2 regions of the Nonomuraea sp. NPDC004702 genome follow, and region 1 is predicted to be linked to the other one. Evidence: riboswitches for the same ligand, from Rfam matches in the RefSeq annotation. Region 1 holds a riboswitch; the other holds the start of a gene.

Region 1 (14,620 bases):
CGACCTGCCCGCGCTGGTCGAGGAGTGCCGCCAGGCCGGCATGGACGTCCGCCTCGACCTGGGCGCCGCGGACGGCGTCCCGGCCGGGGTGGGCCGCAACGTCTACCGCATCGTGCAGGAGGCGCTCACCAACGCGCGCAAGCACGCGGACGGCGCGCCGGTGGCCGTGGCCGTGGCGGGCGAGCCGGGCGAGGGGGTCTCGGCCGAGGTGCGCAACCCGGTGTGGTCGCGGCACGGGCCGCGCATGCCGGGGGCGGGCGCCGGGCTCATCGGGCTGACCGAACGGGCCGAGCTGGCCGGCGGCCGGCTGGAGCACGGCGTGACCGGCGGCGAGTTCCGGGTGCGCGCCTGGCTGCCGTGGCCGCCGGAGCAGGACGGGGAGTGACGTTGACCGACGGAGGGCAGATGGACGCGCCGATCAGGGTGCTGATCGTGGACGACGACGCGATGGTGCGGGCCGGGCTGTCGATGATCCTCGGCGGGGCCGCGGACATCGAGATCGTGGGCGAGGCGGCCGACGGGGCCGAGGTGCCGCCGCGGGTGGCCGAGCACCGGCCGCACATCGTCCTGATGGACATCCGCATGCCGGGCGTCGACGGGCTCACCGCGACCGAGGCGCTGCGCCGCACCGCCTCGCCGCCCGAGGTCGTGGTGCTGACCACGTTCCACGCCGACGCCCAGGTCGTGCGGGCGCTGCGCGCGGGGGCGGCCGGGTTCCTGCTGAAGGACATCCCGCCCGGCGACCTGGTCGACGCCGTCAGGCGGGTGGCCGCGGGGGAGCCGATCCTGTCGCCGGCGGTGACCCGGCAGCTCATCTCGCACGTGTCCGACGGGGGCGGCCGCGACCGCACCGAGCGGGCGCGGGGGCTGCTCGGCCGGCTGAGCGAGCGGGAGCGCGAGGTCGCGCTGGCCGTGGGGCAGGGCAGGTCGAACGCCGAGATCGGGCGGGAGCTGTTCATGAGCGTGCCCACGGTCAAGGCGCACGTCTCGCGCATCCTGACCAAGCTCGACCTGAACAACCGGGTGCAGATCGCGCTGCTGGTCTACGACGCTAGCGGGTGAGCAGCTCCTCGATGGCGGCCCGGTGGAGCACCAGGTCGTCGGGGTCGTCCGGCATGGGCTGCTCGCCGAAGTGGATCCTGCGCTGCCACACCCGGGCCATGATGACGCCGTGGCGGAGGGCGGCGTACATCTCGTAGAAGTCGAGGTCGCGGGGCTCGTAGCCAGTTATTTCGCAATATTTCTGGCAAACGTCGTCGCGGCGCATGAAGTCCGGCATGCCGGGCAGGCCCATCGTCACCGCGAGGTCCTGGAAGAAGCGGTGCAGGAAGATCATCCAGGAGAGGTCCAGCTCGCGCGGGCCCACGGCGGCCATCTCCCAGTCGAGCACCGCCACCGGCGTGAAGTCGCGGTACATCACGTTGCCGATCCTGGCGTCGCCCCAGGTCAGGACGTCGGGGCCGGGGTCGTCCGGCCAGTGTGAGCCGAGCCAGTCGAAGGCCCGCTCCAGCACGGGGATCGGCCGGGTGCCGTGCGCCCACCGGTAGTAGGCGCGCTGGGCCTCGACGTGCGCGCGCAGGCCGTCCGTGCCGCCGGGGGCGAGCGGGCCGAGCACCGCGACCTCCTGCCCGGTGTACGGCGTCTCGTGCAGCGCCGCCACGAGCCCGACGCTCGCCTCCTGCAGCCGCCGCCGGTCGCCGGGGGAGGCGTCGTGCAGCCAGCCCCCGAACGTGTACGGCATGACGTCCGGCGGCACGTCGCCCTCGGCCCGCTCCATGACGAAGAACGGCGTCCCGAGCGGCGCGGGGTCGGGCTCGAACCAGAGCGGTCTCGGCGCTGGGATCCCAGCTTTCTCCCTGGCCAGCCGCATGACCTCGAACTGGGCCCGCAGATCGTAGGAGGGGAACACCGGAACGGCTTCCGCCGCAGGTGCGAGCCTGGCCACGCACCGCCGCGTCCCGGCGGCCCAGGTGGCGGTGAAGAACAGCGTCTCGCTCGACATGCCGTTGCCCGAGGGCCGCGACAGCTCCGACACCGTGGCGTCCCCGCCGACCCGTCCGCGCAGCCAGCGGGACGCCCGCTCGCGCAGTTCCGCCAGGTCACGCGTGGACGTGCGCATCTGTTCCGTCACCGCTCACCTCCAGGCCGCACCGCTGCCCCGGCTCAGTCGTATACCCCCTACCAAGCGCTTGTCTAGGTTCAAGGGACCGTTACGGTCAGGTACGCAAGAGCCGTACCCTTGTCTGAAAGGGCATGTCACGAAGGGACAAGTGGGATGAGTTCAGCGGGTGAAGGCCTGTCTCGCCCGCTTCCCGAGCAGGTGCGCCTCAACGTCGTCGACCTGGCCGCCCAGGTTCTCGGCACGATGCCCGCCGTCTCCGTGCCGCCGCCGCTGCGCGGCATCGCGAAGTTCGACCCGCGCAAGCGCGCCAAGCTGGGCAGCGCGCCGATCGCCGCGCAACTGGAGAACGACAAGAAGTTCCGCGAACTGGTCGCGGAGTCCGTCGCCGCCGGATGGCCCGAGCTGGTCGCCGCGCTGGCCGAGGGCAGTGTGCCGCCCGCCGCCGACCCCGTGCTGGTGGCTGCCGCAGCCTATCTCACCAGGCCCCCCGGCTGGGCGGAGATGATCGAAACCGCCCGCGCCGACCTGGAGCAGTCCGCCGTGGCGGCCGAGGGGTCCGAGCGCGAGGAGGCCGTCACGCGGCTGCGCGAGCAGCTCGCCGCGCAGAAGACCGCCGCCAAGGAGGAGGCCGACCGGCTGCGCGAGCAGATCAAGGCGGCCCGCGCCGAGAACTCCGACCTGCGGCGCAAGCTCCACGACGCCCGCGAGCGGGCCAAGGCCGCCACCCGCAGGGCCGAGGAGATGGAACAGGCCGCCGACGACGCCCGGCACGCCGCCTCCGCCGCCGGGAACGCGGGCGAGGCCGAGCTGCGCCGCCTGCGCGAGCGCCTGGCCGACGTGGAGAGGCAGCTCGAAGCCTCCCGCCGGGCCGCCCGCGAGGGCCGCAGCATCGAGGACGCCCGCATCAGGGTGCTGCTCGACGCCCTTCAGGACGCCTCGGCCGGGCTGCGCAGGGAGCTGGCGCTGCCCACCACGATCAGCAGGCCCGCCGACTCGGTCGCGGCCAGCACCGGCGAGCGTCCCGGGGTGCGCGGGGTGCCCGCGCGGGCCCTGGCCGACGACGACCCGCAGCTCCTCGACCAGCTCCTGGCGCTGCCGCAGGTCCACCTGATCATCGACGGCTACAACGTCACGAAGACCGGCTACGGCACGCTCACCCTCGCCGACCAGCGCAACCGGCTGATGACCGGCCTCGGCGGACTGGTCGCCCAGACCCGGGTCGAGGTGACGGTGGTCTTCGACGGCGCCGAGCTCAACGCGCCGGTGCAGGTGGTGGCGCCGCGCGGGGTGCGGGTGCTGTTCAGCGCGCCGGGGGAGATCGCCGACGACCTGATCCGTCAGCTCGTCCGGGCCGAGCCGCCCGGCCGGGCCATGGCCGTCGTCTCCTCCGACCGCGAGGTCGCCGAGTCCGTACGCCGGATGGGCGCCAGACCGGTTCCGTCCGGTCTGCTGCTGCGCCGGCTGGGCCGCGCATAAGTTACGAATTAGCACTATTGGCGAGACCCAACCCGCCACTTCTGTACTATTTCGCCCCAGGTGTAATCCCTGGGAGGCGACGCTGTGAGGTTTGGCCGGGTGACGGTGGCCGCGGGTCTCGCGATCGGACTGATGACGGTCCCGATGGGTGCGGCGCTCGCTGATCCCAAGCCCACTCTCAAACAGGCCAAGGCCAAGCTGGAGAAGCTGAACGACAAGGCCGACAAGGTGGTCGACCGGTACAACACGGCGACCGAGAACTACAAGAAGGCCAAGGACGCCTACACCAGGCTCAACGACCGCTACAAGCAGAAGCTGCAGACGGTCGCCGACCTCCGCGCCGAGATCATCAGGGTGGCGGTGGACTCCTACAAGCTGGGCGGGGACGTCACCTCCCTGCCCGGCATGGTCGGCGTCGACGACCCAGAGAACCTGCTGGCCGGGCTGGCCATGGCCGGGCAGCTCTCGCGCGAGCGGCTGGAGAAGCTGGCCGCCTTCGACCGCGAGAACAAGGGGCTCAAGGCCGAGCGCGACAACGCCGAGACCGCGCTCGCCGACGCCGACAAGGAGCGGGACGCCGTCCAGCGGGAGCGGGCCGAGGTGCTGAAGCTGGTCGGCCAGCAGAAGAAGCTCCTGGACAAGCTGGGGGCCTACAACCCGGGCAATCCCAACAGCACCGGCATCAAGTACACCGGTCCCGCCTCGGGCAGCGCGGCGGCCGTCCTGAACTTCGCCTTCGCCCAGGTGGGCAAGCCGTACATCTACGGGGGCACGGGCCCGCGCGGCTACGACTGCTCAGGGCTGACGCAGGCCGCCTGGCGCGCCGCCGGCGTCTCACTGCCGCGTACGACGTGGCAGCAGTGGGCCTGGGGCGCGAGCCGGAAGGTGGACCTCAAGGACCTCCAGCCGGGTGACCTCATCTTCAGCGAGGGGCTCGGGCACGTCAGCATCTACGCGGGCGGCGGCAAGATCGTCCATGCGCCGCAGACGGGCGACGTCGTCAAGGTCGTCCGCCTCGCCGACTACGGTCGCCCGCTCGTCGGAGCCATCCGCCCCTGACTCGGCCCCCGCCCGAAATCTCGGGCGGCTTCGGCATGCCCGTGAGCGCTGCGGCGAAAGGGGCAAACGGGGCGAAAGGGCCCTGACAATCAGCTGTGCCGGGAAGTGTGAGAAGGGTCACAAAGCGGTAATGGAGTCCTGAGGTCCAGCAGGGGTTTCACCCTTTACTTGCACCTTTATCTGATCTTTACAGGCCGAGTCTCCCTTTGCCAAATCTTGACCCCTCGGCGTAGTTTCTGGCGTCGCGGTCAGCAAGCCATGCGCACCGCGGATCGACATCGGAACCCCGATGCGGACCAGATAGAAATCCAGCGGTCGCCGCCGATATCCCCGTTCAGGCACAACCATCGGGCGGCGACCTGCCGAGTCCGTGCAGCCAGGAGGCACGGAGCCGGGGACCCAAAGATCCCGTCATCCCCCGGGATCAGGGGTGAATCGGCGCGTCTTCGCGCCGTAGGGCGACTTCCAGGCCCGAATCCGTCAGCTAACCCGGTAGGCGTTCGTGGAAGACACAAGGAGAAATCCTGTCTACCTCCCTGCATAACCCCCGTCTGTCCCGTCTTGCCCTGAGGGGCGTCGCACTCACGATGACCGTGACGGCCGGAGGTGCGGTTCTCCATGCCGTGCCGGCCGGGGCGCAGACGGTGAGCGAATCGGCCGCCAGGCTCACCGCGGTGTCCAGCACCGCCAAGGCGGCCACTGCGAAGTCGGCCAGGTCGGCGAAGACCGTCAGGTCTGCCAAGTCGGCCAAGGCCGCGCGGCAGGCGTCGAAGGCCCGCAGGGCCGTCGCCGTCGCCAAGCATCAGGTCGGCGACCCGTACCGGTACGGGGCCACGGGCCCTGGTGCGTTCGACTGCTCCGGACTCGTCCAATACGCCTGGAAGAAGGCCGGGGTACGACTCCCGCGCGTGACGAACAGCCAGTTCGCCCGCATCAAGCGCAAGGTCTCCTGGCGCAATCTCAAGCCGGGCGACCTGATGTTCTTCAACGGGCTGGGCCACGTCGGCATGTACGTCGGCCACGGCAAGATGGTCCATTCGCCGCGGACCGGCGAACGGGTGCGCATCGACAAACTGGGCGGATGGCGGAAGTCGTCGTTCGTCGGCGCGGTGCGTCCCGGCGCGTGACAACGGGCCCCGCCCGGACCCTCCCCGGTCCGGGCCGGGGCCTGTCGCATGCCCGGCCCCGAGCAGGACCCGGTCCGGCGAAGGGCCCGGCTCCGCGACGGGATCGGTCCGGCGGAGGGGTCGGCTCCGGGATGGGATCGGTCCGGCGGGGGGGTCGGCCTCGGGAAGGGGCCGGGAGGGGCGTGGGCCTACTAGCATCGGGCCGTGTCCTCGCAGGTGCGTCCGTCCCTTCGCGGTCCGCGGCTGCTCCTCTCGGTCCTGCTGCTGTCGACGGCGGTGCTCGTGGTGGCCGACGCGCCGCCCGCCGCCGTCCTGCCCGCCGGGGCGCGCGGGTTGTGGAGCGACGGCGGTCAGGTGGCCCGCGGCGCGCGGTCCGTGGTCGTGGGGCACCGCGCGGAGCCCGGCGTGCTCGCCGATCTGGCCCGCCGCGCGGATCTCGCCGGACGGCGGGTGTCCGCGGTGCTCGGCCGGCCGGTGCGCGCGCTGGTCGTCGTGCCGGACTCCGACGCCGAGGCGGCCGGGCTGGCGCGCACGGGCCCGCTGGACGGGCTGGCCGCGGTGGCCGACGGCGCCAGGGTGATCGTCGTGCCCGGCTCGTTCGCCCGGCTCACCCCCACGGGACGCGACGTCGTCCTCACCCATGAGCTCACCCACGTCGCCGCGGGCACCGACCGGCTGCCCGTCTGGCTCTACGAGGGGTTCGCCGACTACGTGGCCTACCGCGACGCAGGGCTTCCCGTCGGGACGGCCGCCGCCGAACTCGCCGCCGACGTAAAGGCCGGCCGGCTGCCGAGCGAGTTGCCCGGACCTGCGGCTTTCGCCCCCACGGCCGCCGATCCCGGACGGCTCGCGCGGGCGTACCAGGAGGCCTGGATGGCGTGTCGCTTCCTCGCGGACCGGTTCGGTGACGGGACCCTGGTACGGCTCTACCGTGATGCCCGCGTGGCCGGCGTCGATCAGGCGCTCGCCTCCGTGGGGCTCACCGCCGAGACGCTGGCGGCACGGTGGCGCGAGTACGTACGAGAGCAGCTCGCGTGAAGGGGAGGCAGATGAGCGAGCGGAACGACCCGTCCCGGGAAGGGGACGAGCCCGCCGGAGCGGTCGCCGGAGGGGCCGACGAGCCCGGCACGGCGGTCGCGGCGGCGCACGGCGGCGGTGTGGCCATCAGGGACGACGGCGGGGACCGGCCCGGTGACGGTGCGTCGCCGGAGCCGTCCGGCACCAACGAGCCCCCCGAGTCCCCGGGCCACGCCGACGACCCGGACTATCCGGACGCCCGCCCCGACGCGGACGCCGACCCCGACACCGAGGACCCCCGTCACCCCCGACCCCCCACCCCCGACGACCGCCCCCACGCCACCCGCGCCGACGCCCCCGCCACCGACGCCCGGCCCCCCGCGCAGGCCGCCGAGGACACGGACGCCCCCGGCAGGAGCCCCGACGAGCACCCGGACCGCTCCGGAAAGGGCGGCAAAGGCCGCGCCAAGGGCAAGGACGGTAAAGGCGGACGTGAAGGCGGCGAAGCCGTAGGCGAGGGCAAGGGCGGCAAAGGCGGAGGCGCAGGCAAAGGCGGCAAGGGCGGCGGCAAGGGCAAGGGCGGCAAAGGTGGAGGCGAGGGCAAGGGCCCTGGCAAGGGCGCGGGCGATCCCGCCGGCCCCCTCGCTGAAGGCGTCGAGGCCCGTCCGGGAACCGGCAAGCTGACGGGAACGGCGGAGCACCTGATCGCCCGCGAACGGCAACGCGCGGAATCCCGCTCCAGGCGCGCCGCCGGCGCCGCCCTGGCCCTGGTCGGCGGCGTGATCCTGGCCGTGGCCGCGTTCACCACCCCCTGGCGGGTCCTCGCGGCGGGCGCGCCCGCCGTCGCCCCCGACCCCGCCCGCGACTTCAGCGCCGCCCAGATCGCCAGGGCGCAGGCGTTCGACGCGGCCACCACCCTGCCCGGCTACATCTCGCTCGGCCTCACGGTCCTGTTCGCCGGGCTGCTGGTCCTCACGCCGTTCGCGGCCAAGGTGCTGGGCGTGCTCAGGGGCCCGTGGTGGGTGCGGGTGATCCTCGGCGTGGTGGTGCTCACCGCGATCACCGAGGTGCTGAGGTGGCCGCTCGGCATGTGGTTCGAGACGATCCTGCGCGACTACGGCCTGTCCACCCAGGACTGGGCGGGCTGGACCGCCGACCGGCTCAAGAACACCGGCGTCAGCGTGCTGCTGACGGCCGTCATGCTGCTCGCCCTCGTGGCGCTGGCCCGCAAGGTGCGCCGCTGGTGGATCCCGGCCGCCGTGGGCGCGTTCGCGCTCACCCTCGGCGTGTCGTACGTCTACCCGGTGGTGTTCGAGCCGCTGTTCAACGACTTCACCTCCATGCCGCAGGGCTCGCTGCGGTCGGAGCTGCTGGCCATGGCCGAGCGGGACGGCGTCCCGGTCGAGGACGTGCTGGTCGCCGACGCCTCGCGGCGCACCACGGCGCTCAACGCGTACGTGTCGGGCTTCGGGGCCACCCGCCGGATCGTCGTCTACGACACGCTGCTCAAGGCGCCGGAGTCGGAGGTCGAGCTGGTGGTCGCGCACGAGCTGGGCCACGCCAAGCACGCCGACGTGCTCGACGGCACGCTGCTCGGCGGCCTGCTGGCCGCTTTCGGGGCGATCGGCCTGTTCCTGCTGGTCGGGCCGCTGCGGCGGCGCACGGGGATCGCCTCGGTGGCCGACCCGCGTGCCATCGGCGTGCTCATGGGGCTGATGACGCTGGCCTCGCTGGTCTCCGACCCGGCCCAGAACCTGATCACGCGGCACGTGGAGGCGCGGGCCGACGTGCACGCCCTCGACCTCACCAGGGATCCGGCCACGTTCGTCGCGATGCAGAAACGCCTCGCCATAACCAACATTTCCGACTTGTCGCCGGATGCGGTGGAATATGTGCTCTATGCCTCCCATCCCTCCAGCCCCGAGCGCAACGCCCTGGCCCGCTCGTGGGCGAGACTGAACGGCGTCCCCGAACCGTGACCGACGTGGTCTTCGTGACGAACGACTTCCCGCCCAGGCCGGGCGGCATCCAGTCGTTCGTGCACGGACTCGCGCTCCGCACGCCGGGGGTGGCCGTCTACGCCCCCGCCTGGCCGGGATGCGAGGAGTTCGACCGGCGTCAGCCGTACCGGGTCGTCCGGCACCCGACGCGGCTGATGCTGCCCACTCCGGCCGTCGCGCGCAGGGCGGCCGGGCTGGTGGCCGAGCACCGCGCCGAGACCGTCGTCTTCGGCGCGGCCGCGCCGCTCGGCCTGCTCGCACCCCGCCTGCGCGCGGCGGGGGCGCGGCGGGTGGTGATGCTCACCCACGGCCACGAGGCGTCGTGGGCGGGCGCGCCGGGCTTCCGCTCGGTGCTGCGCAGGATCGGCGCGCACGCCGACGTGGTGACCTATCTGGGCGACTACACGCGGCAGCGCCTGGCCGCGGCGATCCCCCCGCACAAGCTCGTACGCCTGGCGCCCGGCGTCGATGTCGACCAGTTCCACCCGCGGGCCGCCAAGGCGGCGCTGGGCCTCGACGGCCGGCCGGTGGTGGCCTGCGTGTCCCGGCTGGTCCCGCGCAAGGGCCAGGACCAGCTCATCCGGGCCTGGCCCAGGGTGCTGCGCGCGGTGCCGGACGCGGTGCTGCTGCTCGTCGGCGGCGGCCCGTACCGGTCGAGGCTGGAGCGCCTGGCGGGCGGGCACGAGTCGATCAGGTTCACCGGCACGGTCCCCGCCGCGAGCCTGCCCGGCTACTACGCGGCGGCCGACGTCTTCGCGATGCCCTGCCGCACCCGCTGGAACGGCGTGGACGTCGAGGGCCTCGGGATCGTCTTCCTGGAGGCGTCGGCGACCGGCCTGCCGGTGGTCGCGGGCAACTCCGGCGGCGCGCCGGACGCCGTCCGGCCCGGGGAGACGGGCCTGGTCGTGGACGGCGCGGACGTCGCGGACGTCGCCCAGGCCGTCGTCGACCTGCTCTCCGACCCCGCGCGGGCACGCAAGATGGGCGCCCGCGGCCGCGACTGGATCACCCGCGAGTGGACGTGGGAGCAGGTCGCCACCCGCTTCCACGCCCTGCTCCGACCCTCCTGACCTCGGCCAGGTACGCCTAGCCCTTGGTCGAGCCCAGCGTGAGCCCGGCGACGAACTGCTTGTGCAGGAGCTGGAAGACGACCAGCGTGGGCAGCGCCACCAGCAGGGACCCGGCCGCCAGCAGGTTGTAGTCGGTGAAGAACTGGCCGCGCAGGTTGTTCAGCGCCGAGGTCACCGGCAGCTTGTCGCCCGAGGACATCAGCACCAGCGCCCACAGGAAGTCGTTGTACATCCAGGTGAACTCCAGGGTGGCCAGCGCCGCCAGCACCGGCCTGCACAGCGGCAGCGTGAGCCGCCAGTAGCGCTTCCACACGCTCGCGCCGTCCACGAGCGCCGCCTCGGTGATCTCCTCCGGGATCGTCCGCATGAAGTTCGCGATGACGAAGACGCAGAAGCCGAACTGGAACGCCACGTGGATGAGGATCAGCCCGAGGTAGGAGTCGTAGAGCGACTGGGAGTCCGACAGCCAGGCGGGCAGCGGCACCAGCGTGTAGAGGGTGTACAGCGGGGTGATGAGCACCTGCGGCGGCATCAGGTTCCCGGCGGTGAACACGATCAGCAGCGCCTTGCGCCCCGGGACGCGCACCCGCGCGACGGCGAACGCCGTGAACGAGGCCAGCAAGAGCGTGACCAGCACCCCGGGGACGACGATGATCAGCGTGTTCAGGTAGTAGCGGGGCAGCTCGGCCCGGCTCCACGCCTCGGCGTAGTAGCCCAGCGTGAGGTGCTCGGGCACCGACAGGTAGCCCAGCCGGGCCGTCTCCGCGTACGGCCGCAGCGAGGCGTAGACCGACAGGGCCAGCGGCAGCACCCAGCCCAGCGCGACCAGCGCGAGGAAGACGTGCAGCAGGACGCGCAGCGGCCGCACGGGCCGGCGCGCGGGCGGCCGCCGGTCCTGGGCCGGGGGAGCGGCGGCGGGCGCGGTGAGCGTCATCGCTCCTCCTTGAACAGCTGCGACAGGTACGTGACGATGAACCCCAGCGAGATCACCAGCAGGATCACGGCGATGGCCGAGCCGAAGCCGATGCGGCCGGCCTCGCCCACGATGTTCTCGGTGACCAGCACCGACAGCAGCTCCAGGCCGTTCCTGCCCTTGTTGACGGCGTAGACGACGTCGAACGCGCGCAGCGCCTCGATCACGGTGATGACCAGCACGATCACGTTGACCGGCCGCAGCGTCGGGAACACCACGCGGAAGAAGGCCTGCGCCTCGGTGGCCCCGTCGATGGCGGCGGCCTCCTTCAGCGCCGGGTCCACGGCCTTGAGCCCGGCCAGGTAGATGATCATGACGTAGCCGACGTGCCGCCAGCCGGCCGCGACCATCACGACCCAGATGTTGATCGACCGGTCGCCCAGCCAGTCCACGGTCAGGCCGGTGACCGCGTTCAGCACGCCGTAGTCGGAGGAGTAGACGAGCTGGGCGATGAAGCCCACCACGGCCAGCGACAACACGACCGGCAGGTAGAGCGCGCTCTGGTAGACCCGCGACCAGCGCAGCCGCCGGTCCAGCAGCACCGCGCAGAACAGCCCGAACGGCGTCGCGACCAGCCCCAGGAAGCCCAGCCACAACACGTTGTTGCGCACCGCCGACCAGAACGGCGGGTAGGCGGTGGCCAGGTCGTGGTAGTTGCGCCCGCCCACCCACTCGATCGGCCCGATGCCGTTCCAGTCGGTGCCGGACAGCGCGACGGAGGCCAGCGCGGGCCCCCAGATGAGGCCCACGTTGACGATGACGGCCATCCCCAGCCCGATGACCAGCACGGTCACGTCCCGGGCGGAGTAGCGACGGGTTTTGACGGTCATCAGCGGAAGATGTTGGCCTTCTGCTTCTCGATGCCCGCCAGCAGGGAGTCGATCTCGTTCGGCGCGCCGACGAACGCCTGCAGGGACGGGATCATCACGGTGGAGGCGAAGTCCGGCCGGGTGTCGCGGTCGAGGAACTGCGCCAGATGGGTGGCCTGGGAGACCAGTTCGGCGCCGCGCTTCTGCAGGGCGCTGTAGCCGCTGGTGTCGGCCTTGGAGCTGGACGCCAGCGTGCCCGGGTCGAGCTTGGTCGCCTCGTTCTGGGACGAGCCCTTGGCCAGGTGCTTGAGCAGGGCCTTGGCGCCGTCCACGTTCCGGGCCTTGGCCGAGATCATGTAGCCGTCGATGGGGGCGTCGATCGAGTCGGTGCCGTGGGCGGGGTCGATCTCGGGGAAGGTGAAGAAGTCGATGTCGTCGCGGTCGGCCTCGGGGAACTGCTGGGCGACGAACATGCCGAGCAGGATCATGCCGGTCTTCTTCTGCGCGAGCGACTGCCCGGCCTCCTGCCAGGTGCGCCCGAGCGCGGCCGGCTGGTGGTACTCCATCAGCCCCCGCCAGGTGTCGAAGACCTGCCTGACCCTGGGGTCGGTCCACGACTCCTTGCCGGCCATGAGCGAGATGTGGAAGTCGTAGCCGTTCGTGCGCATGTTGAGGATGTCGAACGTGCCCATCGCCGGCCAGCCGTCCTTGTCGGCGAACGCGATCGGGACCAGCCCGTCGGCCTTCATCCTCCTGGCCAGGGCGGTGAACTCGTCCAGGGTCCTCGGGGGCTCGTACCCCTTGGCGCGCCACAGGCTCTTGCGGTAGAAGACGGCCCACGGGTAGTAGGTGAACGGCACGAAGTACTGCTTGCCGTCGGTGCCGGTCGACTGGTCCTTGAACGCCTGCGTGTAGTCGCCGCCGATCTCCCGCCAGACGTCCGAGATGTCGGTCGCCAGGCCCTGCTCGGCGAAGAAGCGCATCCGGTAGCCGGCGAACCAGGTGAACACGTCGTCGGGCGTGCCCTTGAGATAGCGGTTGATGTTCTCCTGGAACGTGTTGTGGTCGACCGTGTTGACCTTCGGGACGGCCTGGGTGAAGCCCTTGAGCACGGTCTCCAGGGCCTTCTTGGGCACCTCGTCGGAGGCGTTCGAGCCGATCGTGACCGTGCCCGTCCCGCCGCCGGACGACCTGCCGGGCCCGGTGGAGGGGCTGCCGGACCCGCACCCGACGAGGACGGCGGGCACGCCGAACGCGGCGGCTCCGAGGAGTAGACGGCGGCGGGAGATCGGCATGTGTCGGTCCATGGTGGTTCCTCCTTGCCGGACCCTTCAGATTCCCCCGAGTTCGCTCACACCCATTCATCGAAAGACGAAGCCCTACCGCTGTCAACGCACTGTTTCATGACGTTTTCGACGCATTCACCAGGTCGGTGTCATGTCATGATGCGGACGGGATGTGTCGGAACCTGTTTGGATCTGGTGATGCGATGCTCGCCCCGCAGCGTCAGCAGGCGATCCTGGACCTCGTCCGGCAGAACGGCGGCGTCAGGGTCGTGGACCTGGTGCGCACGTTCGGCGTCTCCGACATCACGATCCGGCGCGACCTGGAGCTGCTGGCCGAGCGCGGCCTGCTGGCCAAGGTGCACGGCGGCGCGACCACCATCGGCGCCACGAACGAGCCCGGCTTCGCCGCCAAGTCCGTGCAGCAGGAGGCGGAGAAGCAGGCCATCGCCGGGCACGCCGCCGCGCTCGTGCGCCCCGGCACGGCCGTGGCCCTGTCGGCCGGCACCACGACCTGGACGCTCGCCCACCACCTGGGCCAGGTCCCCGGCCTGACCGTCGTGACGAACTCCGTCCGCGTCGCCGACGTCTTCCAGCACGCCGGCCGTCCCGACCAGACGGTCGTGCTCACCGGCGGCGTGCGCACCCCGTCCGACGCCCTGGTCGGCCCGGTCGCGGTCGCCGCGATCCGCCGGCTCAACGTGGACCTGCTCTTCCTGGGCGTGCACGGCATGACCGCGAGGACGGGCTTCACCACCCCGAACATGATGGAGGCCGAGACCGACCGCGCGCTGGTCGAGGCGGCCTCCCGGCTCGTCGTGCTGGCCGACCACACCAAGTGGGGGACCGTCGGCATCAGCACGATCGCCGAGCTCGGCGAGGCCGACGTGGTCGTCTCCGACACCGGCCTGCCGGGGCCGGCCAGGCAGGCGCTGTCGGAGCGGGCGGGCCGGCTCGTCCTGGCCGAGGCACGGCCCGTCCCGAGATGAGGCCCGTCGCGAGATGGGGCCTGTCCCGAGATGAGGCCCGTCGCGAGACGGGGCCCGTCGCCGGCTGCGGGGCCGCGCCGCGCCCCCGCTGCCGGACGGCGGCCTCAAGCGGCCGCCGCCGACAGCCGGTCGTACTGCTCGTCGGTGAGCTCGACCGACAGCGCCGCCACGTTCTCCTCCAGGTGCCCGATCGAGGAGGTGCCCGGGATCGGGATCACCGTGGGGGAGCGACGCAGCAGCCAGGCCAGCGACGCCTGGGCCGGGGTGACGCCGATCTCGGCCGCCGCCGCCGCCAGCGGCGTGCCGGGCCCGGCGTGGGAGCCCGCCGCGATCGGGAAGAACGGCAGGAACGCGATGCCGTGCGCGGCGGCGTGATCCACGACGTCCTCGTGCTGCCGGGTGGCCAGGTTGTACATGTTCTGCACGGCCGCGATCGGCGTGATCTCCGCCGCCTGGCGCAGCTCCTCGGCGCTCACCTCCGACAGGCCGATGTGCCGGACCTTGCCCTCGTCCCTGAGCTGCTTGAGCGCGCCGATCTGGTCGGCGAGCGGGTAGGCCGGGTCCAGGCGGTGCAGCTGGAGCAGGTCGATGCGCTCCACCCGCAGCCGGCGCAGGCTCAGCTCGGCCTGCTGGCGCAGATAGGCCGGATGGCCGAGCGGCACCCACTCGGCGGGCGAGGGCCGCAGCACGCCGAT
Region 2 (14,620 bases), on a different contig from region 1:
TCGCGTTCGGGCGCTTCCTGTGGTTCGCCTTCTTCTTCTTGCGCCCCCTGCCCTTGCGTGCACGCTTCGCCATGGGCTCACCTCCAGCGGTCGGGATCGTGACCTTCAAGGTCTCCCCTGCCCGCGGGCCGCACAAGCGATACGCCGTGACCTAACATTCCTCAACAATCTCGTGTCATAATTTGGTGGAATCTGTTGGAAGGGGTGGGCGTGCTCGCACAGCAGCGTCAGCAGACGATCCTCGAACGCGTACGCAGCAGCGGCGGCGTCCGGGTGGCCGACCTCGTGCGCGAGCTCGGCGTCTCCGACATGACGATACGCCGCGACCTTGAGGTGCTGGCCGAGCGCGGGCTGCTGGAGAAGGTCCACGGCGGCGCGACGGCCCTCGGCCCCGGCTCGACCGAGGAGCCCGGCTTCACCGCCAAGTCCGCCCGCCAGCAGCAGGAGAAGGAGGCCATCGCGCGGCACGCGGCCACCCTCGTCCGGCCGGGAACCGCCGTGGCCCTCTCCGCCGGCACCACCACATGGGCGCTGGCCCACCACCTCGTCGCGGTGCCCGAGCTGACCGTGATCACCAACTCGATCCCCGTCGCCGACGTCTTCCACCGCAACCCGCGCGCCGACCGCACGGTCGTGCTGACCGGCGGCGTGCGCACGCCCTCCGACGCGCTCGTCGGCCCCGTGGCGGTGGCGGCCATCCGCCGCCTGCACGTGGACACGCTCTTCCTCGGGGTGCACGGCATGAGCCTGCGCGCCGGGTTCACCACGCCCAACCTGCTGGAGTCCGAGACCGACAGGGAGCTGGTGGCCGCGGCGCACCGCCTGGTGGTCCCCGCCGACCACACCAAGTGGAACACGGTCGGCATCAGCACGATCGCCGAGCTGACCGAGGCCGACGTGGTCATCAGCGACGCGGGGCTGCCCGAGGAAGCACGCACCGAGCTGGCCGAACGGGCCGGAGAACTGATCATCGCGGAGGGCACGCCTTGAAGCGCACCATCACCCACCTGGCAGACGGCCGAGAGCTGATCTACTTCGACCGGCGCGACGACGCCGACCGGAGCGCGATCGACCGGCGGCCGCTCGATCCGCGGCCGGTGGCCTCCGAGCTGCGCTACGACCCGCTGACCGAGGAGTGGATCGCGATCGCCGGCCACCGGCAGACGCGGACGTTCCTGCCGCCGGCCGACGAGTGCCCGTTGTGCCCGTCGTCCGCCACGCGGGCGTCGGAGATCCCGGCCCATGACTATGACGTGGTGGTGTTCGAGAACCGCTTCCCCTCTTTCTCCGGAAATTTTGGGACTTACGGGGATGTCGGCGGCCTGAGTGAGGTGCGGCCGGGTGTCGGGCGGTGTGAGGTGGTGTGCTTCACCTCCGACCACTCCTCCTCCTTCTCCAGGCTCTCCAACGCCCAGGTCAGGCTGGTCATGGAGGCGTGGGCCGACCGCACGGCCGAGCTGTCCGGCATCGAGGGCGTCGAGCAGGTGTTCTGCTTCGAGAACCGGGGCGAGGAGATCGGCATCACGCTCCCCCACCCGCACGGGCAGATCTACGCCTATCCCTACGTGACCCCGCGCACCAAGCTCCAGCTGGGGGCCGCCTCTCGGCACACGGGTGGCAACCTGTTCGCCGACGTGCTGGCCGCCGAGCAGGCCGCCGGCACGCGGGTGGTGGCCGCCAACGAGCTCTGGACGGCGTTCGTGCCGGCCGCCGCGCGCTGGCCGTTCGAGGTGCACGTGTATCCGCACCGGCAGGTGCCCGACCTGGCGGCGCTGTCGGAGGAGGAGCGGGCCGCGTTCGCGCCGCTGTACACCTCGGTGCTGCGGGCGCTCGACGCGCTGTTCGGGGTCGCGATGCCGTACATCTCGGCCTGGCACCAGGCGCCGGTGCGGTACGGCCGTGAGCTGGCCTACCTGCACCTGGAGCTGTTCAGCATCAGGCGGGCGCCCGGGAAGCTGAAGTACCTGGCGGGCTCGGAGTCGGCCATGGGGGCCTTCGTCAACGACGTGCTGCCGGAGGAGGCGGCACGCATGTTGCGATCACGAATTGATCACTAATTGGTTTCTCATTAAAGTCGCATGACTCGTGATCTACCACTAATATCCCGTTAGACATCGGCCATAACGGTCGTTGTACGCCTAATCCCGGGCGTGTTGCCCGGGAGCCGGGGACCCATCGCATCCGGGGTGAATCCGCGCAAGTGGTAGGGACTGCTCCCGTGCCCGAACCCGTCAGCTAACCCGGCCGGCAGAGGGAGAGGAACAACCACGTGGCGGCTTCGTCCCCCGCGAGTCTTGCCGTCGGTCTCATCACCGCCACCGCCCTGCTCGTCCATCCGGCCGCGGCCTCGGTCTCCGGGGCAGCCGCCGTGGCGGCCGCGCCCAAGCCGTCCGAGGCGCAGCTGCGGGCCCAGCTCAAGGAGCTCAACCGCAAGGTCGACAAGCTCATCGAGGCGTACAACCTCAAGCGGGTCGAGCTGGCCAAGGCCCAGCAGGCCGCCACCGCGGCCCAGCAGCGGCTCGCCGCCGCCGAGCAGGCGCTGGCCACGGCCGAGCAGCGGGTCGCCGAGATCGCCCGGCTGCGCTACCAGAACGGCGACACCTCCCTGCCGGCGTTCATGATGACCCCGGACGGCGGCGGCGCGGCCGTGCTCGAACAGCTCACCGCCGAGCAGCAGGCGGTCGTGGACAGCGTGGCCAAGGCCCGCGACGACCAGAAGAAGGCCGCCACGGCCGCCGCCGCGCTCGCGACGGAGCTGAAGGCGGGCACGGCGGAGGTGGCCGAGCAGCGCGACGACGCCCAGGACGTCATCGACGACATCAAGAAGAAGCTCCAGGACCTGGTGCCGTTCGGGCCGGGCAAGAAGTCCGACGGGAGCTGGGCGCCCGAGCTGCCGGCCGGCTCGGACAACATCACGCCGCGCACCCGGCTGATGCGCGCGCAGGTGCAGAAGAACTTCTCGCTGCCGTACGAGGTGGGCTGCTTCCGGTCCGGCTCCAGCGGCGAGCACCCGCTCGGCCGGGCCTGCGACTTCATGATGAGCACGGGCGGCACCATGCCGAGCGCCGTCAACAACGCCCTCGGCGACCGGCTGGCCGACTGGGCGCTGAAGAACAAGGCCAAGCTGGGCGTCAAGTACGTGATCTGGAAGCAGCGCATCAACCAGGGCTCGGGCTGGCGCGCGATGTCCGACCGCGGCAGCATCACCGAGAACCACTACGACCACGTGCACATCTCGATGAACTAGCCGCGGACCGGCGGCTCAGCGGATGCCGGTGAGCTTGTCGGGGTTGGTGACGGAGTAGACGGCGGCGATCCGGTCGCCCTCGGGCGTGAGATCGACGACGACCACGGCCAGCGGCCCGTCACCGGAGAAGACGAGCGCGCACGGGTCGCCGGCCACCCGCCGGTAGCGCAGGTCCACCGCGCCCGGGGTCAGCGTCGCGGCGACGGACATGAACACCGCCGCGACCTGGTCCCGGCCGTGGACCGGGTGCAGGCTGGTGGCCGGTCCCTTGCCGCCGCCGTCGGTCCACAGGGTCACCTCCGGCGCCAGCACCTCCAGCAGGGCCCGCAGGTCACCGCCGAGGGCGGCCGCGGCGAACCGCTCGGTCACCTCGGCGTGGACGTCGGGCTGGGTCCGGTGACGAGGACGGCGCGCGTGGACGTGGCGGCGCGCGCGGGCCGCGAGCTGCCGGACCGCCGCGGGCGTGCGCCCGAGGATGCCGGCCGTCTCCGGGTGGCTGAAACCGAACACCTCGTGCAGCACGAAGACCGCTCGTTCCAGCGGTGACAGGGTCTCCAGCACGACCAGAACCGCCATCGACAACGACTCCCCGCCCTCGGCGGCGCCTCCGGCGTTGTCGGGGGCCGTGACCAGCGGTTCCGGCAGCCAGGGGCCGACGTAGGTCTCCTGCCGGCGGCTCAGGTCCGCCCGCCGGGCGAGCGCCTGGTTCACCGCGATCCGCACCAGGTAGGCCCGGACGTTCTCCACCGGTCCGGCGTCCGGCCTGCGGTGCCGGGCGGACCAGGCCAGCCATACCTCCTGAAGCACGTCCTCTGTGTCGGCGACGCTGCCGAGCATGTTGTAGACCACCGAGAACAGCAGTTCCCGGTAGCCGAGAAACTGCTCGGTGGCGGCGTCGGCGGGGTGCCGCGGGGTCGGTGTCATGGCGCGCCTCCTCGTCTGTCGCAACCGAAGAGTCCTGACGCGTGGCGATTGTGACATGAAGGCATCAAGCGTGATCTATGCCACTCATGTCACAGTTCCCGGCCGGTTGCCCCTCTGTGGTGGCGTCACGACTCACAAGGGAGAGCTTGGAATGCGTACAGTGATCCGCGACGTCAGGGTGTTCGACGGCGAGCACACCATCGCGACGGCCGACGTGGTGATCGAGGACGGCCTGATCGCCGCGGTCGGCAGCGGGGCCGGCCGCCCGGCCGACGCCGAGGTGGACGGCACGGGCAGGACGCTGCTGCCCGGCCTGATCGATGCGCACACCCACGTGTTCGACGGCAGCCTGGCCCAGGCCCTGCGGTACGGGGTCACCACCGAGCTCGACATGTTCTGCCTGCCGCAGATCCTCGCCGGGCAGCGGCGGCTGGCCGCCGAGAACGACGACGTGGCCGACCTGCGCAGCGCCGGCACGCTGGCCACCGCTCCTGGCGGGCACCCGACCCAGTTGCTGGCGGCCCTGGCGGGCACCGTCCTGGACGGGCTCGACGTCACGGCGCTCGACTTCGTCTCCGACCCGGCGCAGGCGCCGGCGTTCGTCCAGGCCAGGCTGGCCGAGGGGGCCGACTACCTCAAGATCGTCATTGACGACGGCGCCGTGCACGGGGCCGACCTCCCCGTCATGACGGCGGAGGTCGCCGCCGCCCTGGCCGCGGCGGCGCACGAGGCGGGCCTGCTGGTCATCGCGCACGCGATCACCGCCGCCGAGGTGGGGATCGCGCTCGACGCCGGCGTCGACGGCCTGGCTCACGTGTGGACCGACCTGACGCCGGACGACCCGGCCTCGCCGCGCCTGGCCGGGCGGGTGCGCGACCAGGGGGTCTTCGTGGTGACCACGCTGGCCTACTTCGAGGCGATCACGGCTCAGCACGTCGAGACCGCCGACTGCGCCCGTCCGGGCAGCTCCGCCAACGCCGTCGGCGCGCTGCGGGCCCTGCGCCGCGCGGGCGTGCCGCTGCTCGCCGGGACGGACGCCACGCCGTTCGTGCCCGCCCACGGCGCCGGGCTGCACCGCGAGCTGCGGTTGCTCACCGAGGCCGGGCTCGGCGCCGAGGAGGCGCTGGCCGCCGCGACCAGCGTGCCCGCCCGGCACTTCGGGCTGGCCGACCGCGGCCGGATCGCCCCCGGTCTGCGCGCGGACCTGGTGCTGGTCGAGGGCGACGCCACCCGGGACGTCACCGCCGTCGGCGACATCGCCGAGGTCTGGCGTCGCGGGGTGCGCCAGGCGCGGTAACGCCCGCCCGTGCCGCGCCGGCCGGGTCAGCCGAGCGTGAGGGGGTTGACCAGGTCGGCGTAGACCAGCAGACCGGCCATGATGATCAGCACGAACGCCATCGCGTACGTGAGCGGCAGCACCTTGGCGATGTCGACGTAGCGGGGCTCGGGGCGGCGCAGGATCTTGGCGTAGCCGCGCTTGATCCCCTCCCACAGGCCGCCCGCGATGTGGCCGCCGTCGAGGGGCAGCAGCGGGATCAGGTTGAACAGGCCGATCGCCAGGTTGAACCCGGCCAGCAGGCTGACGAAGGTGAACAGCTTGCTCTTGTTGGACATGTCGGAGGCCAGGATCTCGCCGCCGAGCCGGCCCGCGCCCACCACGCCGACCGGGCCCTCGGGGTCGCGCTTGTCGCCGGAGAAGGCGGCGTTCCAGACGCCGACCATCTTCGCCGGCAGGTTGACCATCGAGCCCACGACGCGGCCGGTCAGGTCGCTCATGTAGCCCGGCACCTGCCCGATGCTCTGCTGCTCGAAGACCTGGGAGGGCACGACGCCGAGGAACCCGACGCCCTTGTCGATCTTGGTCTCGTCGGTGGGGTTCGCCATGTCGCGGGCGATGAGGGTGACGTCGAGCGTCATCGGCCTGCCATCGCGGACGATGCCCAGCTTGACGGGGCCGGCGCCGTGGCCGCGGATCAGGCGGGTGGCGTCCTGCCAGGTCGCGATCTTCTGGCCGTCGAGGGAGACGATGTGGTCACCGACCTTGACGCCCGCCTTGGCGGCCGGGGTGCGCTCGTCGGTGGGCGCGCACGTCTTGCGCACCTCGGTGGTGGGGATCACGCACGTGTTGGTGTCGGGCGACACGATCGGGGCGGTCTTGGGCAGGCCGATGCCGACCAGCAGGATGCTGAAGAAGATGAAGGCGAGCACGAAGTTCATCGCCGGGCCGCCCGACATGATGATGATCTTCTGCCACCACTTCTTGCGGTAGAAGACGCGGTCCTCGTCGCCGGGCCGCACCTCCTCCATGGCGGCCTCGCGGGCGGTCTCGATCAGGCCCTGCCACGGCCCGGTCGACGCGCTGCGCAGCCTGCCGGGGGCGTCACCGGGACGCGGCGGCAGCATGCCGATCATGCGGATGTAGCCGCCGAGCGGCAGCCACTTGATGCCGTACTCGGTCTCGCCCCTGCGGATGGACCAGGCCGTCGAGCCGAAGCCGACCATGTACTGGGTGACCCGGACGCCGAAGATCTTGGCCGGCACGAGATGGCCCACCTCGTGCAGGCCGACGGAGACCATCAACCCCACCAGGAACAGAAGGATCCCGGCGACAAAGAGCCAGTTCATCTACGCGCGCTCCAGGCAGACAGACGGTCTCGACGTTCCCAGACTAGTCGAACTCAGCACATCCCTCGGGCTTGCCCGCACTTTGGTGAACCAACGGACCGCATTGACAGTAAGCGATCAGCCGATCACCCTGGGAGACGATGGAGGGGGACGTCTTGATCCGCATACTCATCGCCGAACACCTGCCCTTGGTGCGACGCGGTCTGCAGGCCACGCTCGAAGCCGAGCCCGACCTGCGGGTGGTCGCCGAGACGGGCAGCCCCGACGGTGTGCTGCCGGCCGCGCGGTCGAGCGCGCCCGACGTCGCGATCGTCGATCTCGACCTGCCGGGCCTGCCGGTCGCCACGCAGCTGACCGAGCAGGTCCCCCGCTGCTCGGTGCTGATCCTCTCCGCCCGGCCGAGCCCCGGCCAGGTGCGCAGGGCGTTCAACGGCAGCGTTCTGGGGTTCATGAGCCTGCGGGTGGCGCCCGAGCGGCTGGCCGAGGGGGTGCGCCAGGTCGCCGCGGGCGGGCGGGCGGTGGAGGCGGAGCTGGCGGTGGCGGCCCTGCAGTCGGCCGCCAACCCGCTCACCCGGCGGGAGCTCGACGTGCTGCGCATCGCGGCGGGCGGGGCGAGATCGACCGAGATCGCCGACCAGTTGTTCCTGTCGGTCGGCACCGTGCGCAACCATCTGTCGCGGATCATGTGCAAGACGGGCGCCCGCAACCGGCTGGACGCCGTGCGCATCGCCAGCGACAGCGGCTGGTTGTAGCGGCTCGTTGTAGCGGCTCGTTGTGCGGGACCGGACGAGATGACGGGCCCGGTGGAGCCGCGCCGCTCCGCCGGGACCCGAACAGTCGAATGATCTCAGCCCGCCGAACCCGTTGCCAGTGACCGCCATCACGACCTGACCCGTGTGAAACGTCACTACGGACGCCAGATCAACACCAGCGCGCAGTCGTCGTTGTGGCCCGAGGACATCGCGTTGACCAGCGCCCTCGCGCCGTCCCGGAAACCGGAGGGCAGCAGCCGCTCCGCCTCGCCGAGCAGCCGGTCGAGGCCGGCGTCGATGTCACGCCCCGGCTGCTCGATCAGGCCGTCGGTGTAGAGCAGCAGCGCGTCGCCCTTGCGCAGGGTGCCGCTGTCGGGCTCGCAGTGGAGGTCGGGCACCACGCCGAGCACCACGCCCTTGGCCGAGGCGACCTGCCAGTTGCCGGTGCCCGAGTCGAGCTTCACGACCGGCGGATGGCCGGCCGAGGTGATCGTGTAGTCGCCGGTGGCGAGGTCGAGGCGTACGTGCACGGCCGTCACGAAGCCCTCGTCGCCGCGCTGGCGGTGGAGGTAGGCGTTGCACGCGGGCAGGAAGTCGTCGACCGAGCCGAGCAGCCCGCCGAACGTGCCCGACAGCAGCAGCGCGCGGGTGCCGGCGTCGACGCCCTTGCCGGAGACGTCGACCAGGGCGATCTCCACGGAGTCGCCGTCGCGCATGGAGACCAGGAAGTCGCCGCCGAACGACGAGCCCCCGGCCTGTTTGAGCACCACCTTGCCGCCCCAGTCCTTCGGCAGCGGGGGCAGCTCGCCCTGGCTCCTGAGCCGGTCGCGCAGCTCCAGCAGCATCGCGTCGCCGCGCAGCCCCTGCACGCCGAGCTTGCCCCGGGTACGGGCCATGAGCACGGCGAGCACGGTGGTGAACACGATCGTCACCGTGAGCCCCAGCCCCACCCGCGCCACCCCGAGCGTGGCCGCGACGTAGGTCAGCGCGACGCCCACCGCCACCAGCAGCTTGACCAGGCTGCGCAGCCGCAGCTGCAGCCCGCCGATCAGGGTGACCAGGATGAGCAGCGACGGCGAGAACCACTCGGTGGACACCTTCGCCGCCAGCAGCCCGATGACGAGCGAGAGCACGGTCAAGGTGATGAGCAGGTTGCGGTCACGGGCCAGCGGCCCTCTCCGGACGAACCGGACGGCGGACACCAGGAACGGCACCCGCACCAGGACCGCACGGACCCGTGGCGGAATCAACGGCGCCGGACGGGAACTCATGATGCGTGTGACTGTATCGGTCTGACCCCTGTTTGGGCAGCCCACTTGACCAAGGCCTTGATCATTAAGCACGGATATTGGGTGGCCGTCCCCCTTTGCCCGCTCCTACCGTGGACGGATGACCTATCCGATCCGTCCCATTGACGAATCCGAGTGGCCGGGCTTCGCCGGCGTGCTCGCAGAGGGGTTCGGCTGGACGCCGCATCCCACCCAGGACGAGCGGTACAAGGCGGCAACGGAGTTCGACCGCACCCTGGTCGCCTTCGACGGCACCACCATGGCGGGCGTCACGTCCGTCTTCAGCCTCACGATGACCGTCCCCGGCGGACGCCAGATCCCCGTGGGCGGGGTGACCGCGGTCAGCGTGCTTCCCTCGCACCGCCGCCGCGGCGTGCTGTCCGCGCTGATGCGCCGGCAGCTGTCCGACATCCGCGACCGCGGCGAGTCGGTGGCCGCCCTCTACGCCTCCGAGTCACTGATCTACGGCAGGTTCGGGTACGGACGAGCGGCCAGCGAACTGTCGTACAAGATTGACAAGCACCGCTCGGCGTTCGTGCGGGACGCCCCCACCGACCCGGCGCTCCGGCTCAGGGTGGTCTCCCCCACCGAGGCCAGGGCCGATTTCGAGAAGGTGTTCGCCGCCGTCGTGACCCGGCGTCCGGGCCGGTACGAGCGCACCCGGCACGTCTGGGACGCCTTCCTGGCCGACGAGGAGCACGACAGGGGCGGCTGGGGCTCGCTGCGCGCGGTGCTCGCCGAGGACGACCAGGAGGTGCGCGGTTACGCGCTGTTCCGCACCAAGTCGGCGTGGGACGCCAACGGCGTGCCCAGCGGCGAGCTGCGGGTGTTCGAGCTGGAGGCGACCGATCCGGCGGCCTACGCCCTGCTGTGGCGCGACATGCTGGACCGTGACCTGATCACCAGGCTGGAGGCGGAAGCCCGGCCGGTGGACGACGCCCTGATCGCGCTGCTCGCCGACTCCCGCCAGCTGCGCGCGACCTGGTCCGACGAGCTGTGGGTACGCCTGGTGGACGTCGACCGGGCCCTGACCGCCCGCGCCTACGCGGCCCCCGTGGACCTGGTGATCGAGATCGAGGACGACGTGTGCCCGTGGAACGCCGGCCGCCGGCGGCTCACCGCCGACACCACCGGCGCGGAGTGCAAGCCGGTGGACGACGAGCCGCACCTGACGGTGCCGGTGTCCGCGCTCGGCTCGGCGTACCTGGGCGACGGCCTGCTCGGCGCGCAGCTCGGCGCGGGCCTGCTGCGCGAGCACACGCCGGGCGCGGTGCGGGCGCTGGCCGCGGCCATGGCGTGGAGCCCCAAGCCGCTGGCCGGGCTGGTGTTCTGAGACACACGACGTAGGCTCTTGAGCATGGCCCTGCAAAGTCTGCAGATCACCGCGACCATCGCCATGCGGGCCCGCGACGTGTCCAGGCCGTCGAAGGAGCAGCAGGAGGCCGCCGACCGGCGGCCCCTGCGCGACGAGACGCCCCGGCGCGAGGCCAGGCGCAAGACCTAGGGCAGCGAGGGCAGCTGGCCGATCGTCTCGTAGGTGGTCAGCTGCGCGATGCGCCTGCTGTGGCGCTCGCTGCCGGAGAAGGAGGTGGTCAGGAAGACCTCGACGAACCTGGTCGCCTCCTCGGTCGTGTGCATGCGCGCGCCGATGCTGACGACGTTCGCGTTGTTGTGCTCGCGGGCCAGCGAGGCGGTCTCCTCGCTCCAGGCCAGGGCCGCGCGGATGCCGCGCACCTTGTTGGCCGCGATCTGCTCGCCGTTGCCCGAGCCGCCGATCACCACCCCCAGGCTGCCGGGGTCGCCGCCGACGCCCTCGGCGGCGCGCAGGACGAACGCCGGATAGTCGTCCTCGGCGTCGTAGACGAAGGGACCGCAGTCGGTCACCTCGTGGCCGTGGTCCTTGAGCCAGGACACGAGGTGGTTCTTGAGCTCATAGCCGGCATGGTCGGCACCGATGTAGACACGCACCCGTCCAGTCTTCCACAGCCCCGCCGATCCCACTCGCTGGCTAGAGTAAGGACCCCTACCGTTCCCCAGTCCTTACGAAAGTGGAGACGCATGCGTGAGATCCGCGTCATCGGCGATCCGGTGCTGCGCACGCCCGCCGAGCCCGTCACCGACTTCGACCGCGAGCTGCGCCGCCTGATCGAGGAGATGTTCCAGGCGATGTACGCGGTCAACGGCGTGGGCCTGGCCGGTCCGCAGATCGGCGTGTCGCGGCGGCTGTTCGTCTACGACATCGCCGGGCGCAAGGGCCATGTCGCCAACCCCGTGCTGACCGTCGACGACGCCGAGGAGGTCTCCGACGAGGAGGGCTGCCTGTCGGTGCCCGACCGCCGCACCCGCACGCCGATCTACGCCCCCGTCGCGCGGGCCGCGGGCGTCACCGTCGAGGGCGTCGACCGGCTGCAGCGGCCCGTGCGCATCAAGGCCCGCGGGTCGCTGGCGCGCTGCTTCCAGCACGAGACCGAGCACCTCGACGGCAGGCTGTACGTCGACCGCCTGCCGAAGGACGAGGCCCGCAGGATCATGCTGCGCGCGTAGGCCGCGGCGGGCCGGGGTCTACAGCTGCATCGACTTGATCTCCAGGTACTCCTCCAGGCCGAACTCGCCCATCTCGCGGCCCACGCCCGACTGCTTGTAGCCGCCGAAGGGGGCCAGCGGGTTGAACTGGCCGCCGTTGACGACGACCTGGCCGGTGCGCAGCCTGCGGGCGACGGCGACCGCGCGCTCCTGGCTGCCCGACCACACCGCGCCGGCCAGGCCGTACCTCGTGTCGTTGGCGATCTCCACGGCCTGGCCCTCGCTCGTGTACGGGATCAGCGCCAGCACGGGCCCGAAGATCTCCTCCTGCTCGATCGTCATGCCCGGCTCGACTGCGGCGAAGACCGTGGGCTCGACGTAGAAGCCGCGCTCGCGGGGGCGCTCGGTGCCGCCGGCGACGAGCCTGGCGCCCTCCTCCTGGCCCCGGTTGATGTAGCGGACCACCCGGTCGCGCTGGGCCGCCGACACCAGGGGCCCCACCCGGGTGCCCTCGTCGAAGGGGTCGCCGACGGTGTACTTGCGGGTCGCCTCGACGGCCAGGCGGACGGCGTCGTCGTACTGGTCGCGGTGGACGATCATGCGGGTCCAGGCCGAGCAGGTCTGGCCGGCGTTGATGAAGCAGTTGGCCACGCCGACCTTGACGGCCGTGGCCAGGTCGGCGTCGGGCAGGATGATGTTGGCCGACTTGCCGCCGAGCTCCAGCGCCACCCGCTTGACGGTCTCGGCGGCGAGCGCGGCGACCCGGCGGCCGGCCACGGTGGAGCCGGTGAAGGAGACCATGTCCACGTCGGGGTGGGCGGCCATCGCCTCGCCGACGACCGGGCCGCGCCCGCTGACCAGGTTGAACACCCCGGGCGGCAGGCCCACCTCGTCGAGGATCTCGGCCAGCGCGTACGCCGCCAGCGGTGCCACCTCGCTGGGCTTGAGCACCACCGTGCAGCCGGCGGCCAGCGCGGGGCCGACCTTGCAGATGATCTGGTGCAGCGGGTAGTTCCAGGGCGTGATGGCCGCGACGACCCCGATCGGCTCCTTGACCAGCAGCGAGTTGCCGATGCGTGACTCGCGCGGGTAGCTCTCGGCCAGCTGTGCGTAGGAGGACAGGACGGCGGCGGGCATCAGCGTCTGCACCTTGAGCGCGAAGCCGAGGGGCGCGCCCATGTCGGTGGCGATCGTCGCCGCGACGCTCTCGGCACGCTGTTTGAGCAGCTCGGCCGCGTGGCCGAGGAGCTTCCCGCGCTGGGCCGCCGAGGTGTCGGACCAGGCCGGGAACGCCTCACGCGCCGCCGTCACCGCCGCCTCGACGTCGTCGGGGGTGCCCGCGGGCACCCGGTCGATGATCTCCTCCGTGGCCGGGTTGGCGACCTCGATGGACTCGTCTGACGTAGAGGCGTTCCAGGAACCGCCGATATACAGCTGGCGCATGGGGCCATCCTCGCGTGCACGTCGTGGGGCTGGCGAGACCACGGATCGAGCAGAGGGGGATTCCTCATCCTCCGCGCGCCCGAGAACCTACCGCCGGGGTATGAGTCTTACCCCGGCAGGGACGACATATCTAGTCGAAGGTGGGCTGTCTGGTACGAGTGCGCTTGAGCTCGAAGAAGTCCTCGAACTCGGTGACGAGAAGCACGCCGTCCCACAGCCTGCCCGCGTCCTCGCCCTTCGGGATGGACGTGATCACGGGGCCGAAGAAGGCGTTGGCGCCGACGCGGATGACCGGGGTGCCGACGTCCTGGCCGACCAGCGTGATGCCCTCCTGGTGGGAGGCGCGTACGGCGTCGTCCCACTCGGTGGAGTGGGCGGCGGCGGCGAGGTCGCGGCTGAGGCCGATCGCCTCCAGGGAGTCCTCGATCAGCTCGCCGAGGCGGCTGAGGTCCTTCATCCCGCGCTCGTTGTGCAGGCGCGTGCCGAGCTCGGTGTAGAGCGGGCCGACGACCTCGTCGCCGTGCGCGGCCCGCGCGGCGGCCACCACGCGGACGGGTTCGATGGCCCTGACGATGGCCTCACGGTAGGAGTCGGGCACGTCCTTGCCCTCGTTGAGGACGTTGAGGCTCATGACGTGCCAGCGCGGCTCGATGGCGCGTACCTTCTCCACTTCGAGAAGCCATCGTGACGTCGCCCAGGCAAAAGGGCAGAAAGGATCGAACCACAGGTCCACGGGAATCTTCTCAGTCACGTGGGGCCATAACCTGAGGGTGTCGAGGTCCTATTCCCGGCGTGGCAGGATACCGACAAACTACAACGAAGTGGTGAAAAGGAGCGCAACTTGGCAGGCAACCTGACCCGGGACGAGGCTCGCGAGCGCGCCCGGCTGTTGAAGGTCGAGTCGTACGAGGTCGCACTCGACCTGACGGAGGGGGACGAGCGCTTCGAGAGCGTCACGACGGTGCGCTTCACCAGCACCAGCCCGGGCGCCTCCACCTTCATCGACCTGCACGGCGCCAACGTGCGCAAGGTCACCCTCAACGGCGCCGACCTCGACGTCTCCTCCTACGACGCCGAAAAGGGCCGCTTCCCGCTCCCCTCGCTGGCGGAGTCCAACGAGCTGCTGGTCGACGCCGACTGCAGCTACATGCGCACGGGCGAGGGTCTCCACCGCTTCGTGGACCCGGTCGACCAGAAGGTCTACCTGCACAGCCAGTTCGAGACGGCCGACGCCCACCGCATGTACGCCTGCTTCGACCAGCCCGACCTCAAGGCCGTCTTCCAGCTCACCGTGCTGGCCCCCGCCGACTGGGAGGTCGTCTCCAACGGCGCCGCGGCCAAGGTCGAGGACCTCGAAGGCCAGTCCGGGCGCCACGGTGGCGTCCAGGCGGCCAGGCGCTGGGAGTTCGAGCCGACGCCGGTGATCTCGACGTACATCACCGCGCTGGTGGCCGGGCCGTACTACAAGGTCACCTCCGAGCACGACGGCATCCCCCTCGGGCTCTACTGCCGCGCCTCGCTCGGCGAGCACCTCGACGCCGACAACCTCTTCGAGGTCACCAGGCAGGGCTTCGACTTCTTCCACCGGGTGTTCGGCGTCCGCTACCCCTTCACCAAGTACGACCAGCTCTTCGTGCCCGAGTTCAACGCCGGGGCGATGGAGAACGCCGGTTGCGTGACGTTCCTGGAGGACTACGTCTTCCGCTCCCGCGTGACCGACGCGGTCGTCGAGCGGCGCGCCGAGACGATCCTGCACGAGATGGCCCACATGTGGTTCGGCGACCTGGTCACCATGCGCTGGTGGGACGACCTGTGGC

Evidence for each region. A riboswitch is a leader RNA that binds a small molecule or an ion and turns the genes downstream of it on or off. The one in region 1 is predicted to bind cyclic di-AMP.
Region 2: linked by a shared signal. The riboswitch ahead of ACWEJ6_RS31875 (coiled-coil domain-containing protein) and the one ahead of ACWEJ6_RS17665 (C40 family peptidase) in region 1 are both predicted to bind cyclic di-AMP.

What each region holds. Positions count from the first base shown of each region.
Region 1 is NZ_JBSGCE010000012.1:104,257-118,876, reverse strand. Features, by position in the region: gene ACWEJ6_RS17690 (sensor histidine kinase) at 1-385, shown strand, start outside; gene ACWEJ6_RS17685 (response regulator transcription factor) at 406-1,062, shown strand; gene ACWEJ6_RS17680 (phosphotransferase family protein) at 1,052-2,131, opposite strand; gene ACWEJ6_RS17675 (NYN domain-containing protein) at 2,276-3,598, shown strand; gene ACWEJ6_RS17670 (C40 family peptidase) at 3,731-4,657, shown strand; cyclic di-AMP (ydaO/yuaA leader) riboswitch at 5,008-5,171, shown strand; gene ACWEJ6_RS17665 (C40 family peptidase) at 5,302-5,784, shown strand; gene ACWEJ6_RS17660 (hypothetical protein) at 5,989-6,822, shown strand; gene ACWEJ6_RS17655 (M48 family metallopeptidase) at 6,834-8,780, shown strand; gene ACWEJ6_RS17650 (glycosyltransferase family 4 protein) at 8,777-9,871, shown strand; gene ACWEJ6_RS17645 (carbohydrate ABC transporter permease) at 9,888-10,805, opposite strand; gene ACWEJ6_RS17640 (carbohydrate ABC transporter permease) at 10,802-11,674, opposite strand; gene ACWEJ6_RS17635 (ABC transporter substrate-binding protein) at 11,674-12,960, opposite strand; gene ACWEJ6_RS17630 (DeoR/GlpR family DNA-binding transcription regulator) at 13,143-13,925, shown strand; gene ACWEJ6_RS17625 (aldo/keto reductase) at 14,030-14,620, opposite strand, start outside.
Region 2 is NZ_JBSGCE010000031.1:6,306-20,925, forward strand. Features, by position in the region: gene ACWEJ6_RS31860 (50S ribosomal protein bL37) at 1-73, opposite strand, end outside; gene ACWEJ6_RS31865 (DeoR/GlpR family DNA-binding transcription regulator) at 211-990, shown strand; gene galT (galactose-1-phosphate uridylyltransferase) at 987-2,057, shown strand; cyclic di-AMP (ydaO/yuaA leader) riboswitch at 2,126-2,264, shown strand; gene ACWEJ6_RS31875 (coiled-coil domain-containing protein) at 2,270-3,247, shown strand; gene sigJ (RNA polymerase sigma factor SigJ) at 3,263-4,171, opposite strand; gene ACWEJ6_RS31885 (amidohydrolase family protein) at 4,323-5,468, shown strand; gene ACWEJ6_RS31890 (M50 family metallopeptidase) at 5,495-6,796, opposite strand; gene ACWEJ6_RS31895 (response regulator transcription factor) at 6,952-7,548, shown strand; gene ACWEJ6_RS31900 (PP2C family protein-serine/threonine phosphatase) at 7,704-8,819, opposite strand; gene ACWEJ6_RS31905 (GNAT family N-acetyltransferase) at 8,938-10,170, shown strand; gene ACWEJ6_RS31910 (hypothetical protein) at 10,195-10,341, shown strand; gene ACWEJ6_RS31915 (ribose-5-phosphate isomerase) at 10,338-10,805, opposite strand; gene def (peptide deformylase) at 10,896-11,381, shown strand; gene ACWEJ6_RS31925 (aldehyde dehydrogenase family protein) at 11,400-12,803, opposite strand; gene ACWEJ6_RS31930 (mycothiol-dependent nitroreductase Rv2466c family protein) at 12,934-13,554, opposite strand; gene pepN (aminopeptidase N) at 13,645-14,620, shown strand, end outside.